DNA from 4 places in the Rhizobium sp. BT04 genome. Region 3 is predicted to be linked to each of the others. Evidence: predicted binding sites of a transcription regulator. Region 3 holds the regulator's gene; each other region holds the start of a gene.
What was found. Region 3 encodes LexA, which represses DNA repair genes until DNA is damaged. Its sites were predicted from a motif close to TGTTCNNNNTGTGTTCNG; they were not measured.
Positions count from the first base shown of each region.

Region 1: the regulator LexA is predicted to act here: its motif matches at 1,789-1,806, upstream of recA (recombinase RecA).
Region 2: the regulator LexA is predicted to act here: its motif matches at 1,618-1,635, upstream of QMO82_RS09170 (ImuA family protein).
Region 4: the regulator LexA is predicted to act here: its motif matches at 1,786-1,803, upstream of QMO82_RS27505 (PA0069 family radical SAM protein).

Region 1 covers NZ_CP125652.1:865,703-869,896, reverse strand. Annotated here, with positions in the region: gene QMO82_RS12850 (pseudouridine-5'-phosphate glycosidase) at 1-658, opposite strand, end outside; gene QMO82_RS12845 (carbohydrate kinase family protein) at 747-1,691, opposite strand; gene recA (recombinase RecA) at 1,921-3,009, shown strand; gene alaS (alanine--tRNA ligase) at 3,163-4,194, shown strand, end outside.
Region 2 covers NZ_CP125652.1:150,487-154,680, reverse strand. Annotated here, with positions in the region: gene QMO82_RS09175 (DNA polymerase Y family protein) at 1-893, opposite strand, end outside; gene QMO82_RS09170 (ImuA family protein) at 814-1,569, opposite strand; gene QMO82_RS09165 (hypothetical protein) at 1,857-2,213, shown strand; gene dinB (DNA polymerase IV) at 2,233-3,333, shown strand; gene QMO82_RS09155 (Ku protein) at 3,547-4,194, shown strand, end outside.
Region 3 covers NZ_CP125652.1:489,141-493,334, reverse strand. Annotated here, with positions in the region: gene kdsA (3-deoxy-8-phosphooctulonate synthase) at 115-960, opposite strand; gene QMO82_RS10955 (VOC family protein) at 957-1,853, opposite strand; gene lexA (transcriptional repressor LexA) at 2,049-2,768, shown strand; gene QMO82_RS10945 (ComEC/Rec2 family competence protein) at 2,749-4,194, opposite strand, start outside.
Region 4 covers NZ_CP125652.1:3,943,085-3,947,278, reverse strand. Annotated here, with positions in the region: gene QMO82_RS27525 (4-(cytidine 5'-diphospho)-2-C-methyl-D-erythritol kinase) at 1-133, shown strand, start outside; gene moaB (molybdenum cofactor biosynthesis protein B) at 133-684, shown strand; gene QMO82_RS27515 (hypothetical protein) at 691-1,026, opposite strand; gene QMO82_RS27510 (glycosyl transferase) at 1,214-1,732, opposite strand; gene QMO82_RS27505 (PA0069 family radical SAM protein) at 1,872-3,029, shown strand; gene QMO82_RS27500 (ribonuclease HII) at 3,250-3,936, shown strand.

The DNA of each region.
Region 1 (4,194 bases), 380 kb from region 3:
CCGTCTGGAAATTGGCGATTGCCGCCGGGCTGTTCAGCGCCAGCGGGCTACGGATGCCCGAGGAGCGCGACCAGAAAGCGGGGAATTCTTCGCTTTCATAGGTGACGACGGGAACGCCGCGGGTTTCCAGCACCTCAAGCGTCTTCGGAATATCGAGGATCGCCTTGGCGCCGGCGCAGACGACGATGACGCCGGTGCGGGCGAGCTCCTCGAGATCGGCCGAGATATCGAAGCTTTCCTCGGCGCCGCGATGCACGCCGCCAATGCCGCCCGTGGCAAAGACGCGGATACCGGCGCGGGCGGCCGCAATCATCGTCGCCGCGACGGTGGTGGCGCCGGTGCGGCGCTCGGCGATCGCGAAGGCAAGATCAGCGCGCGACACCTTCATCACTTCGGTCGCCTTGGCGAGCTGCTCCAGTTCGCCGGCTTCAAGGCCGATATGCAGCGTGCCGTGGATGACGGCGATCGTTGCCGGCACCGCACCCTGTTCGCGAATGATCGTCTCGACGCTACGGGCCATCTCGATATTGCCGGGATAGGGCATGCCGTGGGTGATGATCGTCGATTCCAGCGCCACCAGCGGCGCGCCGCGCTGCTTGGCGCTCGATACCTCCTTCGAATAGGCGATCGGCAGAAGAGGAGAGATGGGTTTGGTCATGGTCTTGTCCTGTGATCGACAGAGCATGATGCCGAAAAGTGCGAGCGGTTTTCGGACGACATCATGCTCAATTCTTCAATTCGCCGTTTCAATGCAGAATTCTGACCTCGGGAACAAGGGCAAGCGCCTCATTCAAGAGATCTGGCGTCAGATTTTCGTTGACGGCGTGCCGCGACTGCACCGTCAGCGTCGCGGCCGCGGTGCCGTGGCGCACGGCTTCTTCGAGCGGCAGGCCGAGCATCAAGGCGGCAATCGTGCCGGCGGCAAGAGAATCGCCGGCACCCGTGACATCGGCGACGGTCTCGGCGATCGGCGGCTGCAGCGTCACAGCGCGGCCGTCGCATAGTGCGACCAGTTCACGGCGGCCGCGGGTGACGACGGCGTTCTTGATGCCGATCTCGTTCAGAAGCGGCGGCCAGCCGGCGGCATTCTCCGGCTGCTGCCCGGTCAGAGCCCCCGCTTCTGCCTCGTTCAGGAAGAGGTAGTCTATATCCCCGATGCAGGGTTTCAGCCTGACGACCTTGGCCGGCGAGATGGCGATTGCCGCAGCGGGCTTCGCAAGGGAACGCGCCTTGGCGACGATTTCCGCGATCGTCTCTTCCGGCAGGTTGGCATCGAAAAGAATCAAATCATGGGCGGCGAAGGCCTCTCGCACCCAGCGGATCGAGAGACGCCGCGGCACGAAGAAGCGGTAAAGATCCATGTCGGCAAGGGCGATCACCAGATTGCCGTCCCTTTCGATGATCGCCGTGTAGCTCGGCGTCTTGCGGTCGAGGAAGACGAAGGGGCGGTCGTCGATACCGGCGACATCGGCGGCTTCGCCGACCATCTCGCCGATGGGATCGCCGCCGCGCGGCGAAATCATCGTTACCTGGAAACCGAGCCTTGCAAGGTTGCGCGCCGCATTGAAACCACCCCCGCCCGGCTCCTCGAACCATGTGCCGGGATTGCTGGCGCCAGGCGCCGTCTCGCCGGAGATGCGGCCGCGCCGATCGATATGGGCACCACCGAGAACGAGAATCTTTCTGTTCATTTCAGCCGCTCTCCTGAGGCTCGAAGCGCGAATCGATGCGATGGGTTTTGGCGCGCGCGTGTCGGTGCTTCAGACCTAAGTCGTTGCTTTTCATCGATAAAACAAATACAGAACACGGGCCATTTTACCTTTTTCTTTCAATTGTTTGATCGCCTATTGCGAGAATGGAACAAATAGGGTACAAACTCGACATTGCTTGAGCGGCTTCAATAACCTAAAGGTGGATCGGATGTCTCAAAATTCATTGCGGCTGGTAGAGGACAAATCGGTGGACAAAAGCAAGGCGCTTGAAGCGGCACTCTCACAGATAGAGCGGTCGTTCGGCAAGGGCTCGATCATGAAACTCGGCTCCAACGAGAATGTTGTTGAGATCGAGACGATCTCGACCGGCTCGCTTGGTCTCGATATCGCCCTCGGCGTTGGCGGTCTGCCGCGGGGCCGTATCATCGAAATTTATGGGCCGGAAAGCTCCGGTAAGACGACGCTTGCGCTGCAGACCATTGCCGAAGCGCAGAAGAAGGGCGGCATCTGCGCTTTCGTCGATGCCGAACATGCGCTCGATCCCGTCTATGCCCGCAAGCTCGGCGTCGATCTGCAGAACCTTCTGATCTCGCAGCCCGATACCGGCGAGCAGGCGCTCGAAATCACCGATACGCTGGTGCGCTCCGGCGCCGTCGACGTTCTCGTCGTCGATTCGGTTGCCGCACTGACGCCGCGCGCCGAAATCGAAGGCGAGATGGGCGACAGCCTTCCCGGCCTGCAGGCGCGCCTGATGAGCCAGGCGTTGCGCAAGCTTACCGCTTCGATTTCCAAGTCGAACACCATGGTGATCTTCATCAACCAGATCCGCATGAAGATCGGCGTCATGTTCGGTTCGCCTGAGACAACGACGGGCGGCAATGCGCTGAAGTTCTATGCCTCCGTGCGCCTCGACATCCGCCGCATCGGGGCGGTCAAGGAGCGCGAAGAGGTGATCGGCAACCAGACCCGCGTCAAAGTCGTCAAGAACAAGATGGCGCCGCCCTTCAAGCAGGTCGAGTTCGACATCATGTATGGCGAGGGTGTTTCCAAGACCGGCGAACTGGTCGATCTCGGCGTCAAGGCCGGCATCGTCGAAAAATCAGGCGCCTGGTTCTCCTATAACAGCCAGCGTCTCGGCCAGGGCCGCGAAAATGCCAAGACCTTCCTGCGCGACAATCCGGATCTTGCGCGCGAGATCGAGCTGTCGCTGCGCCAGAATGCCGGGCTTATCGCCGACCGCTTCCTGCAGAACGGCGGACCGGATCCCGATGACGGTGATACCGCCGCCGAGATGTGAGTTTTTCTGCCAGTCCCTTTGAAAGTCCAAGCCGGCCGCATTCCTGATGAGAATGCGGCCGGTTTTGTTTGTCTGCTGGACAGTGGCGGAGGCGAACGTTAAAAGCCGATGAATTTAAATTTACCTGCCTTCGGCAGCATTGAAGGGCATAGCATGAGCGGTGTGAACGATATCCGGTCGACCTTCCTCGACTATTTCAAGAAGAACGGCCACGAGATCGTTCCGTCGAGCCCGCTCGTGCCGCGCAACGACCCGACGCTGATGTTCACCAATGCCGGCATGGTGCAGTTCAAGAACGTCTTCACCGGCCTTGAGAAGCGTCCTTATTCGACTGCGACAACCTCGCAGAAATGCGTGCGCGCCGGCGGCAAGCACAATGACCTCGACAATGTCGGCTATACCGCCCGGCACCTGACCTTCTTCGAAATGCTCGGCAACTTCTCCTTCGGCGACTATTTCAAGGAGAATGCGATCGAGCTTGCCTGGAAGCTCGTCACCGAAGGTTTCGATCTGCCGAAGAGCCGCCTGCTGGTGACCGTCTACTCCGAAGACGAAGAAGCAGCGACGCTGTGGAAGAAGATCGCCGGTTTCTCCGACGACAAGATCATCCGCATCCCGACCTCGGACAATTTCTGGCAGATGGGCGATACCGGCCCCTGCGGCCCGTGCTCTGAAATCTTCATCGACCAGGGCGAGAATGTCTGGGGCGGCCCTCCCGGTTCGCCTGAGGAAGATGGCGATCGATTCCTGGAGTTCTGGAACCTCGTCTTCATGCAGTTCGAGCAGACCGCACCCGGTGAACGCACGCCACTGCCGCGCCCGTCGATCGACACCGGCATGGGCCTGGAGCGCATGGCCTGCATCCTTCAGGGCGTCCAGAGCGTATTCGATACCGACCTCTTCCGCACGCTGACCGGCACCATCGAGGATACGATAGGCGTCAAGGCGGAGGGCAGCGCCAGCCACCGCGTCATCGCCGACCACCTGCGCTCCTCTGCCTTCCTGATCGCGGACGGGGTGTTGCCGTCGAATGAAGGCCGCGGCTATGTGCTGCGCCGTATCATGCGCCGCGCCATGCGTCATGCGCAGCTTCTCGGCGCCAAGGAACCGCTGATGTACAAGCTGCTGCCGACACTGGTGCAGCAGATGGGCCGCGCCTATCCGGAGCTGGTGCGTGCCGAGCCG
Region 2 (4,194 bases), 340 kb from region 3:
CTGAGTGCCTGGATCGTATTGTCGACACGATGGACGATCAAGTCGGTGCGGCGGACGCCCAGTCCCTTTGCCTGTAGCTCGAGACAGAGCTTCGCCACGAGCCGCGAGATGTATTTTCCGATGGTCTCGGCCGCACCGATCGGCTCGGCGAAGGCACGGTGGACTTCGATGATCTCGGGACAACGGATCGGATCAATCGGCTCGGCAACCCGGCCCATCATTTGATCGACACGACGACCGATCTGCGGACCGAAACGAAGTGCCAACGGCGCACGCGGTGTCGCAGCCAGCTCGCCGACGGTCTGGAATCCGAGCGTGCGCAGGCTGACAACGGTCTCGGCATCTAACCGCAGTGACGAGAGCGGCAGCCGCGCAACTGCGTCAGCAGTCCTGCCTGCGGGAATGACCTTGGTCTCGACCGTCATCGATCGAGCCAATCCATATGCGGCTCCCCAGGTGTCGGCAACGACGGCACGAGCTGGCAAACCCCGTGCGCGAAACCGGTTCACGAGACCGGACAGCATCAGTTCCTCGCCGCCCTGAAGATGATCGGCTCCTTGGGTGTCCATGACGATGCCATCCGGTGGATCAGCTGCCACGATCGGCGAATATTGCGACAAAGCCCAGAGCGTCAGGCGTTCGAGGGCTGCACTATCAGCGGCGGGATCGGCATCGATCAGATGGAGGCCCTGTACCACGGCCTGAGCTTTTGCAGCCGCCATGCCAACGTGCAGGCCAAGCCTAACGGCGTTTCCGTCGACAGCGGATAGCCATCGTTTCGAGCCGCTCCTGGCGACAACGACCAGCGGACCGTCAACCGGTATGGACGGATCGGCGCGTCTGATCCGATCTGTCGCCAGTGTCGGAAAGAAGACTGATACGACCCTTGGCATCGCATGCACCTATTTCGAAATCCGCGCTTTCGCCTGCCTTGACCCTGATCAGCTCTGCCAACCATCGCGCTCGCCCAACGCCCGGAACGGGAAGCGGCTCGGATGGCAGAACCGATATTCGCCATCGTGTTGCCGCTGCCGTCGGATGTCCGAAATCCCCCGCCTCGGCCTGCCGTCGCCATCGTCGGATGATCAGACCGATGGTGCCGGAACCCTCGGCGGCCAGTTGCAGACGACGTGACGCGACCATCGGCAAACGCACCGTTTCGGCGACGACCGCGCCCAGCCCCCGGAACCGCAAAGCCTCTTCGAAGGCTTCAAGGACATATTCCTCTTTGATCGCTTCGACATAGATGACGCGATCAGGGTGGAGACCGACCTGGGCCAATGCGGGAGCGAACAGGTCCGGCCGAGCCAGGCACCAGACGACCATGCCCTTCGTCCGGGCCGCGATCCCAGCAACAAAGAGCGCAGCCGCGGCCCCATCAACTGCCCCTGCTCCGCCTCCCGCAAACTCGTGGACCGCGCCGTGGGCCAACCCGCCTCCTGGAAGGCGTTCGTCGATTTCGACCACCCCGAATGGAATGACTGACTTGGATCGCGCGACTGCCCCTTCGAGGTGCTGAATGCGATCTCGCAGGTCGGAGATAATTGGGTTCGCGGCGGTCTGCGCCATTCGGAGCCTTTTCCAAAATCGGGTTTTCATCTCGTTCAAAAGCGAGTATGTTCTCTATTTGTTCCCAAGTGGAATGTGAGTCAATGCGCATATACGGGCGAGCAGCTCTCGAATTGCAACCGAGCGGCATGATCGGAAGCCGAAGATCGAATGGATTCAAACGAGTACGGACGAACTGTCCACAGGCAGCAAATGTCATCGATAAGAAAAAATTCCTGTCGAAAACTCCCGGCGCTACTCGTTCCTGACGTCTTGTCGATGCGGTGTAAAGCACAGGAGAAAAGTCGATGACGGAGAACGTGACCTCATTTGACGGGAGCCAGCAGAGATTGGAAGGCGCACCCTTCGGAGTCACTGCCGACGAATTGCGCATAACCGCCGTTGGGGCCAAAATCGAATTCGCGAAAAGCGAACTGCAGACGGTCCAAGCCTATATTGACGTTGCCTACGCGGGAAGGATCGCTGTGACGACGGATGATGGCAGCGAGCTACCCGCAGACACGCTCGCGCATCTCGGGAGTGTGCTTTCCAACTACGAGCAGGCGTTGTTCGACCAGATCGCGAAGCTTGAATATGAGCAGGAGATGCTGCTCTTCCCGCCAGACGAAGACGAGGACTCGCCAGATGGCGACCGCCTCTCATAAACAAAACGCCCGAACACCCATGAGCGACGCGCCACACGACACAATCAATCGACAGCGCAAGGTCATCCATATCGACATGGATGCCTTCTACGCCTCCGTCGAGCAACGCGATGATCCCGACCTTCGCGGCAAGCCGGTCGCTGTCGGCGGCTCGGAGGCACGCGGCGTCGTTGCTGCGGCAAGTTACGAGGCTCGCAAATTTGGTGTTCACTCGGCGATGCCATCGATAACGGCCAAGCGGAAATGCCCTGACTTGATCTTCGTCAGACCGCGTTTCGACGTCTACAAAGCCGTCTCCCAGCAAATTCGAGAAATCTTTGCCGAATACACGCCGTTGATTGAGCCTCTCTCGCTCGACGAAGCCTACCTCGACGTTACCGAAAACCTTAAAGGCATGGACATCGCGACCGAGATCGCACTGGAGATACGCGCCAAGATCAAGGCGGCTACGGGACTGAACGCGTCTGCAGGGATTTCCTACAACAAATTCCTGGCGAAAATGGCAAGCGACCTCAACAAGCCGAACGGCCAAGCGGTAATCACCCCAAAGAACGGCCCGGCCTTTGTGGAGGTCCTGCCCGTCAAGAAATTCCACGGCGTTGGCCCTGCAACAGCCGAGAAGATGAACCGACTTGGCATCGAGACCGGCGCTGATCTCAAAGCCCGCAGCCTCGAATTCCTGATCAACCATTTCGGAAAGTCGGGCCCCTACTTCCATGGTATCGCACGCGGCATTGACGACCGGCAGGTTAAACCCAACCGCGTCAGAAAATCCGTTGGCGCGGAAGATACGTTCACGGTGGACATTCATTCGTTCGTTCCGGCCTGGGAAGGCATCCGGCCGTTGATTGAGAAGGTCTGGACTTATTGCGATGCCAATGAAATCAGCGCCAAAACGGTGACGCTCAAGGTGAAGTACGACAACTTCACTCAGATCACTCGGAGCAAGACGACTGCGATGCCCTTCGGCTCATACGCCGTTTTGAAGGATGCGGTGAACTCGCTGCTGCGGGCGGTCTTTCCAGTCAGCCGAGGCATCAGACTGCTCGGCGTGACATTGTCGTCATTGGAACGCAAGGCGGCGGACCGCGAACCGCCGCAGTTGCTACTGTTCACGTAGCTGTGCTGGCCTTCCTGTTTCAGGCGCTTGCTTTAGCGACAGCTGATATTGGCTGAGTAGGCCGACGATACGCTAATCTACCCGGCTAAGGCGTCCCCGATTCAGAACCTCAACATCAGGTCGTAACTCATTGAAAAATGATTCGTTTCGAGTCGGAACGAATCACCGTCGCACGTCTTTGAGTCGCGAATCACTGATTCGGAGCGTCGCGTCATGGCGTCAGGACACCGTGCCCAGTGGAAGGGCTTTCTGAAAGTTGGAGAAGTCAGCTGCGGGGTGGCCCTCTACACGGCTGCGTCCACCGCTGAACGCATCACTTTCAACACCGTCAACAAAGCAACGGGCAACCGGGTGAACCGCATTTTCGTCGACGGCGAGACCGAAGAGCCGGTCCCGAAAGAGGAGCAGACCAAGGGTTTCGAGGTCGACGACGGTCGCTACATCATGATCGACCCGGAAGAGATCGCGGCTGCGATCCCCCAAAGCAACAAAACGCTTGAGATCGAAGCATTTGTCCCCTGCTCCGAGATAGACGACGTCTATTTCGACAAGCCTTATTACCTGACACCGAGCGACCGTGCCGGATCGGACGCGTTCACCCTCCTCCGGGACGGAATGAAGAAGGCGAAGGTCGCCGCCATTGCGAAGACGGTGCTGTTCCGGCGGATGCGTACGGTACTCATTCGCCCGCACGGCAACGGGATGATCGCCACGACCCTGCAATACGATTACGAGGTACGATCTTCGAAGGCCGCATTCGAAGGGATACCGAAGGTGAAGATCGAAGGTGAGATGCTCGATCTCGCCAAGCACATCATCTCGACGAAGATCGGGGAGTTCGATCCCGCCACCTTCGACGAC
Region 3 (4,194 bases):
TCGTTCGAAGCCTGTCATAATCGAAGGCGTGCAAATTACAATGGCGCAGTTTTCCGCCTTCGAACCAGCTTGTCCGATCTCGCCTACAGCACGATCATGTCAGGCTGTTGAACGTCAGGCCTTGGCGACCGCGTCGAAGGCGAGCAGCTTTTCCAGAAGCCGCGGCATGTCCTTGAGATAGACCATGTTCGGGCCATCGGAAGGCGCATTGTCCGGGTCCTGATGGGTTTCGACGAAGACGCCGGCAATGCCGGTCGCTACCGCTGCACGCGCCAGCGTTTCCACGAATTCCCGTTGACCGCCGGAGGAATCCCCCTGCCCGCCCGGCTGCGCCACGGAATGTGTGGCATCGAAAACAACGGGGGCGCCCATCGCTGCCATGATCGGCAACGAACGCATATCGGAAACCAGAGTGTTGTAACCGAAGGAGGCGCCGCGCTCGCACAGCAGCACGTTCGGATTGCCGCTGGCGTTGAGCTTCTTCAGGACGTTCTTCATATCCCAGGGAGCGAGGAACTGGCCCTTCTTGACGTTGACGACGCGGCCGGTCTTGGCGGCGGCGATGAGAAGATCGGTCTGGCGGCAGAGAAAGGCTGGAATCTGCAGCACATCGATCACCTCTGCCACTTCGGCGCATTGCTCGGCGGTATGGACATCGGTCAGGACGGGAAAGCCGAATTCCTTCTTCAGGTCGGCAAAGACCTCCATACCCTTTTCAATCCCGATGCCGCGTTCGGCCGAAAGCGAAGTGCGGTTCGCCTTGTCGAACGAGCTCTTATAGACGAGGCCGATGCCGAGCTTTTCGCAAAGCTCCTTCAGCGTGCCGGCGACCATGAAGGCGTGGTCGCGGCTCTCCATCTGGCAGGGGCCGGCAATCAGCGACAGGCGGCCGGCATTTGAAAAGGTGACCTGGCCCTGGCCTTCGCCGATCTTGACTTCGGAATTCGTATCGGTGCTCATCGTGTTTCCTCGAAGGCGAAGAGCGTGCCCTGCCCGGGCGCGGGCTTCACCAGAATGCGATTGTTCTTGCGCGTATACGTCACTCCGTTAGCAGCCAAATGCGCTTCTGTCACGGCAAGATCGGCGACAGCAAAGAGGATTGCCCGGCCGCGCAGGCCGCGGTCGGCGGATGAGACGGCGATCTCGAAATAGGCCTCCAGCCCTTCCGGCGTCATCAGGCTGATTCTCGCATTCGACGCGGCGATATTGACGCCGAAACCGGTTTTCTCGATTGCCGGCTGCGCCGCGACGAGGCTGACGAAGGCGCCGAATGCGGCGGCATCAGGCGCGCAAAGCGCAACCTCGGTTATGCCGATGACGCCATTGGCATGTTTCTCCAGCGCACCACGGTCAGCCGGGAGCGGGTTGATGCGCTGACAGGTGAAGAGGAAGAAATCAGGCGCCCGCAGATCGCTGGCGAAAGCCAATTTGAAGCTGCCGACGCTCTCGGAACCATCCGGCATCATCATCGGCCGGCTGAACTCCAGCATCTCGCCGGCGCTCGATCCCTTGCTGGCGAAATTCTTATGATCACGGGCAGAATCTTCGGTGGCGAAGACGATTGCCGAAAGCCCCTCCTCGCCGCAGCGGAAACGGAAAGCCTGGTTGCGGGCGGTGAAGACATTGCCTTGCCGCGCCGACGTCTCGCTCTCGGCGATGCTCGCAACCCCGAGCGGCTCCAGATAGGTCTTGTCGGCAAAAAAGACGCAGGCATTTTCCGTTCCGAAGGGATGGCGCGCCTCGGCGGCAACGGTAAAGCCGAGCTTGCCGAGCCTTTCGCGCGCCAGATCGATATTGACGACGGGCAGCACGACGTGATCCAGCGGATGCGGTTTGGCGGAATGCGCGTTCATGATATCCCCTCTCGTGGCAAAGCAGAGATGTGTGAGAGTGCCACCCAAGGCAAGACTTGTCCGCCAATCCGGCGAACGAAAATAAAAATCTCAACGAGTTGGCGGCAAGTTTTACGGAAATTTAGCCACTTGCGGAACACATATGGAACATATAGTGTCTGTTCTGGATTTGTTTCAATCAGGGGTCTGACGTCGATGCTCACGCGCAAACAACAGGAGCTTCTCCTTTTCATTCATGAGCGCATGAAGGAGTCCGGCGTTCCGCCGTCTTTCGACGAAATGAAGGATGCCCTCGATCTTGCCTCGAAGTCCGGCATTCATCGCCTGATTACAGCGCTCGAAGAACGCGGCTTCATTCGCCGCCTACCGAACCGGGCCCGGGCACTCGAGGTCATCAAGCTTCCGGAGGCCTACAGCCCCAGCATCCAGCCACGGCGGGGCTTTTCGCCGAGCGTCATCGAAGGCAGCCTCGGCAAGCCCCAGCCGGTCGCCGCTCCCGCTCCTGCCAAACCTGTCGCCGATAACGGCAACTCGGTCTCCGTGCCTGTTATGGGCCGGATCGCCGCCGGCGTGCCGATCTCGGCGATCCAGAACAATACCCACGACATCGTCGTTCCCGCCGACATGCTCGGCTCCGGTGAACATTATGCGCTCGAGGTCAAGGGCGATTCGATGATCGATGCCGGCATCTTCGACGGCGACACCGTGATCATCCGCAACGGCAGCACCGCAAGTCCCGGCGACATCGTCGTTGCCCTCGTCGATGACGAGGAAGCGACGCTGAAGCGCTTCCGCCGCAAAGGCGCCTCGATCGCGCTGGAGGCCGCCAACCCGGCATACGAGACCCGGATCTTCGGGCCGGACCGCGTCAAGGTACAGGGCAAGCTCGTCGGCCTCATTCGCCGCTATCACTGACACCAGACAGGCCGGATTCGGCAAAACTGTTGCTGCGCCAGTCATAGGCGCGATGGCGCATCCATGGCCGCGACAGGGTCTCGAATGCGCTCACGACCTCCAGGCCGGCATCGGTGAAGCGCAACTCCACGGAGCCTGTCCTGCGCAGCGTCTCGCCGGTAAAGAGCGTCCCACCAGAGCGGCAGCTGTTGAAACGCAGGCGGACCGATGTCACGACGATATCGGCCGCATCGCAGGCCGGACCGAGATAGGCGGCATTGTCGATGACGGTGACGATATGGCCATTGCCGAGCCTTGATGTGCACCAGGCCTTCTTGACGCAGGAAAAACGGTTTGCGTCGCCGCCCGCGGCCGCCGCCTGCATCGCCGTCCTCGCTTCGTTCTGCTGATCGCGGGAGAGCCTGACGCGGCGGTCTTCTCCTTCCGGCGGGATAGCGGGACCATCCAGCATCTTCGGCGCTGCATGCGTCGGCAGGACCAGCGCTCGCTGCCACTGGTCGAAGATGAAATCCGGCGGGTTTTCACGGTTGGAAGCGATCGCCGCGACCGCGACGACCGCAACCAGACTACCATCCTCCGAAATCACCAGGTCCGGCGGCCGGGGAACCGGCAGAAGCAGCAGGATAAGAGTCGCGACTGATATGATCGATGTGCCGACATGGCGCAGCCGGGTGCGCAGCAGCGTCAGCAGCAGAAAGCCTGCCACGGCAACAGCGAAATACCAGGCGGGCAAGCGGCCGATGCCGATATCACCGCCCCAGCCGGACACCGTCTTGGCGACCGCAATCACCAGATCGAGGCCGAATCCGACCACCTCCCAGAGGGGAGCGTCCAGACCGAAAGGCATGAGCAACATCGCCAGCAGCCCGGCCGGCATGACGATGAAGGAAATGATCGGCATCGTCGCGAGGTTTGCCGGCAGGCCGTAAGCGGTCAGGCGATGAAAATGCTCGATCGAAAACAGCGCGGTGGAAAAACCGCCGATCAGCGAGGTCAGAAAGACGCCGCCGAAGAAACCGGCGACGGCGACCACCGGCCTGACGATCGGCAGTTTCAGCAAGGCGTTTTCCCGGACACGCCGATCCTTCCACAGCTGATAACCCGATACCAAAGCCAATGTCGCGGCAAAGGACATTTGAAAGCTCGGGCCCAAGACTTCGGAGGGTGAAATGGCGATGATGACCAACGCGGAGAGAACGACATTGCGCAGGCTGATCGATGGCCGATCGAAGAACACGGCAACCAGCATGATGGCCATCATGATAAAGGCGCGTTCGGCCGAGACCCCGAAACCGGAGATCAGGAAATAGGCGGTGACGGCGATGAGCGCGCCGGCGGCGGCGATCTTCTTGGTCGGATAGGCCTGGGCGACGCCGGGAAAGAGGCTGAGCAGCATCCGGAAACCGACGAAGAAGATGCCGGCCGA
Region 4 (4,194 bases), 1.2 Mb from region 3:
GTCCGGCTCCGGCGCCACTTGTTTCGGGATCTTTGCTACTATGGCCGCAGCGCAGGAGGCGGTGGCAGGTCTTCACGGCGAGCGGCCGGACTGGTATTTCCAGGCGACGGAAACGGTTTCGGGAGGCAGGTGATGGCAGGTCTGGACGAAAAGCGGCCCTTCATCGCCGTCGGCATCGCGATTCTCACCGTCTCGGATACGCGCACGCCGGAGACGGACAAATCAGGCGACACGCTGGCGGCGCGAATCACCGAGGCCGGCCACAGGCTGGTCGACCGGGCGATCGTGCCCGATGATCGCGAGAAAATCGCCGCACGGGTGAAGGCCTGGACGGAGAGCAAAGACATCGACGTCGTCATCACCACTGGTGGTACCGGCTTTACCGGCCGCGACGTGACGCCGGAGGCGGTGGAGCCGTTGTTCGAAAAGCGCATGGACGGCTTTTCCGCCGTCTTCCACCGCATCTCCTACGAGAAGATCGGCACGGCGACGATCCAGTCGCGCGCGACGGCAGGCGTTGCCAATTCCACCTTCATCTTTGCACTGCCGGGATCGCCCGGCGCCTGCCGGGATGCCTGGGACGGCATTCTGAAAGGACAGCTCGACTATCGCAGCGTGCCCTGCAATTTCGTCGAGATCATGCCGCGTCTGGACGAGCATCTGAAACGCGGCGCGACCAAATAGAATTCGCTATGTGGCAAGGCCCGGCAGAGCCGGCATTGTTTCCCAGCTGTCACCCGACAGCAGGATGCAGCTTATGCCGTGAACATCCGTGACGACGAGTGTCCAGGTTCCGCTTTCGGCGGCGTAGACTTCGAGGACGGCGTTCTGGTTGACCAGTCCGACAGCCGTGAGCTTTTCAGCGAAGTTCCTGTCGAGGAACTTGATAACCTCGGATCGGCCTGCGCAACTGAGCATCGTCTGCGATGCTGCCGAATGCGGATGCGCGATCACCAAAGCCGGCAATATGACGGCCAGCAGGCCGTAGATCATACCGCGTACGCCGTAGATCATACCGCGTGTCATGACGCACCTCCTTTCGCCGGGAACCCGGCAGAAGAGGAGATTTTCGCGGACCTGTTCTGCCGCTCACCGGCATTCCATGGCCATTCCGTTGCGAAGCGCGGCGCTTCGACGGCGCCATATTTGAATTATAGCGCGAAATCCTATTGGGCGCCATCTTTTGCGAGAGCCATGGAGAGTATCGCGGCACCTACCGTGCGGCGCGGGCGACCCAGGAGGGAATGAGTTCGCTCGCCAGCTTGCGCGGCTTCTGGCCTTTGACGAATTCCGTAAGAGCCATCCCGCTTTTGGCGGTGGCGAGCGCCAGCTTTTTCGGCACGAGGAAACCAAGCTCCAGCGGGGGTACGGTGCGGCCGACACGCTGGAAGAACGGGCGCCGATAGCCCCTCGACGCGGTAAAGCGCGCCGGCAGCTTGTTCAGCGCCACATATTCGGCGATCTCATCGATCCAGCCGGCCTGCGGTCTGGCGCCCGGCTCGACGAAGAGCAGCCATTCGCCGCGGGCGGAGCGGACGATGTCCTTGATATCCCATTGTGAATGGAAGCGGCAGCCGGCAGCGTCGGCCACTCGTGAGGTACCGTCGCGCGAGCCGTGATCGAGCACGATCACATCGCTGACAAGCCCTTCCACCGCGCCTGCCACCAGTACCGATAAAGTCTGCGCCAGCTCAGATTCCTGATCATGGCATTCGAGAACAACCGTCAACATCGACTATTCATAATGCGCCGCACAAATTTTTGCCAGCACCGTTTTCCGCATTTTGTTCTTGCATTGTTCTGCTTTTACCGATAGGAATTTAATCATCAAAACGGGCGGGAGCAATGGCTTTCCGCCGCGGGAGAATCCGATGAGAGAGCAGTCCCTGGCAGGGCAGGCCGCATTCGCGCCTGCCAATACGGCAGATATTGCCGATGCAATGATCGTTTCCTCCGGTTTGAGAGTCGAGGTCGATCGGCGGCGCGGCCGTGGGGCGGGATTGAACCCGACAGGGCGGTTCGAGGCACTGCAGCGGGAGAGCTTCGACGACGGATGGCAGACCTGGGAAGAGCTACCGCCGTTCAAGACGGAGGTGCAGATCGAGAAACCGCGCACGGCCATCACCCGCAACGAATCGCCTGATATTTCCTTCGACCGCTCGATCAATCCCTATCGCGGCTGCGAGCATGGCTGCATCTATTGTTTCGCCCGGCCGACGCATGCCTATATGGGACTGTCCGCCGGGCTCGATTTCGAGACGAAGCTGTTTGCCAAGCCGGATGCGGCAAAGTTGCTGGAGCGAGAACTCGCCAAGCCCGGCTACAAGGTGCGGGTGATCGCCATCGGCACCAATACCGACCCTTATCAGCCGATCGAGAAGGAGTGGCGCATCATGCGCGGCATTCTCGAGGTCTTGAACAAGGCGAACCATCCGGTGTCGATCGTCACCAAGTCGGCGATGATCCTGCGCGATCTCGACATTCTGCAGGAGATGGCAGCCAAGAACCTGGTGCGCGTCGGCATCTCGGTGACCACGCTCGATCGCAAGCTAGCCCGGACGATGGAGCCGCGTGCCGCCACGCCGCCGCGGCGGCTGGAGACAATCCACACGCTTGCCGAAGCCGGCATACAGACGGCCGTGATGGCCGCCCCGCTCATTCCGGCGCTGAACGATCATGAGCTGGAGCGCATCCTCGAATCGGCCAAGGCTGCTGGCGCTGCCGAGGCGAGCTACGTCATCCTGAGGCTGCCGCTCGAGGTCAGCCCGCTGTTTCGTGACTGGCTGCTGCAGCATTATCCCGATCGTTACCGGCATGTGATGTCGCTGGTGCGCTCGATGCGCGGAGGCAAGGATTATGATGCCGAATTCGGCAAGCGCATGAAGGGCGCCGGTCCCTATGCCTGGCAGATCGCAAGGCGCTTTGAGATGGCCGCCCGGCGTTTCGGCCTGACGCGACGCAGCGTGCCGCTGCGCGACGATCTGTTTATTCCGCCCGATGGCAGCGGCGTGCAGCTGTCGTTTCTTTGACCTTTTGTGTTTACGCAATTCCAGCAAGACCGCTTCACACTTTTCCTGGAATTGCTTCGAGCTTGCGCATCGGCTGCTCAGAAAAACCGCCCTGTTTTCGAGCCCCGAGCGCAATTCCCGCGGATGGCCTTGACTGCCACCATCCGCCGGACCGGTCCCCGGCCGCCGCCCTGATCCGGGGACTTGCGGGAAATCGGGTTGGCGTGCGAGGTTCAGCCGCATGAAACCTCGCACGCCACCCGATTCTCCCCTGCTGTTCGACACGGCTCCGCTCGTGCCGGATTTCAAGCTCGAGCTCAAAGCCCGCAAGGCCGGCCACTGGCCGGTCGCCGGCGCCGATGAGGCGGGCCGCGGGCCGCTGGCAGGACCCGTCGTCGCCGCTGCCGTCATCCTCGATCCCAAGCGCATCCCCGAGGGTCTGAACGATTCCAAGCAGCTTTCGGCGCAACGGCGGGAGGAATTGTTCGTGCAGATCCTGGCAACCGCCACCGTCTCCATCGCCTCCTCCAGCTCGACGCGCATCGACGAGACGGATATTCGCAAGGCAAGCCTCGACGCCATGCGCCGCGCCATTTGCAGCCTCGCCATTCCGGCAAGCTACGTGCTGACCGACGGCCTCGACGTGCCGCCCGGCCTCGATTGCCCTGGACAGGCCGTGGTCAAGGGCGATGCCCGCTCGGTTTCGATCGCCGCCGCCTCGATCGTCGCCAAGGTGACACGCGACCGGATGATGGCGCGGGCGCATCATGTATTTCCGGATTACGGCTTTGCCGCGCATGTGGGCTACGGCACGGCACAGCACCGCGCCGGCATCGAGAAACACGGCCCCTGCTCCCTGCATCGGATGAGTTTTAGGCCGTTGCGCAAGGTCGAGGACGGTCCAGAGATGGATGAGCTGATCTCCTAGGTCGTCAAGAAAAGGCCGGTATATCCCTCCGTCAGACTGCCGATCAGCCCCTCATCCGCCTGCCGGCACCTTCTCCCCGTAAACGGGGCGAAGGGGACATGCCGAAGCCTTTCCGTCCCCCTCCGCCCTCTCCATTTCCAGCTCACTCTTGCATGGTGTTGCCCTCTCCGTCCCGAAGGGAAGAGGGGACGCGCCATGAGAGAGGCGGCGCGGAACGGAACGTCTCGGCTTGGTCCCTTCGCCCCGTTTACGGGGAGA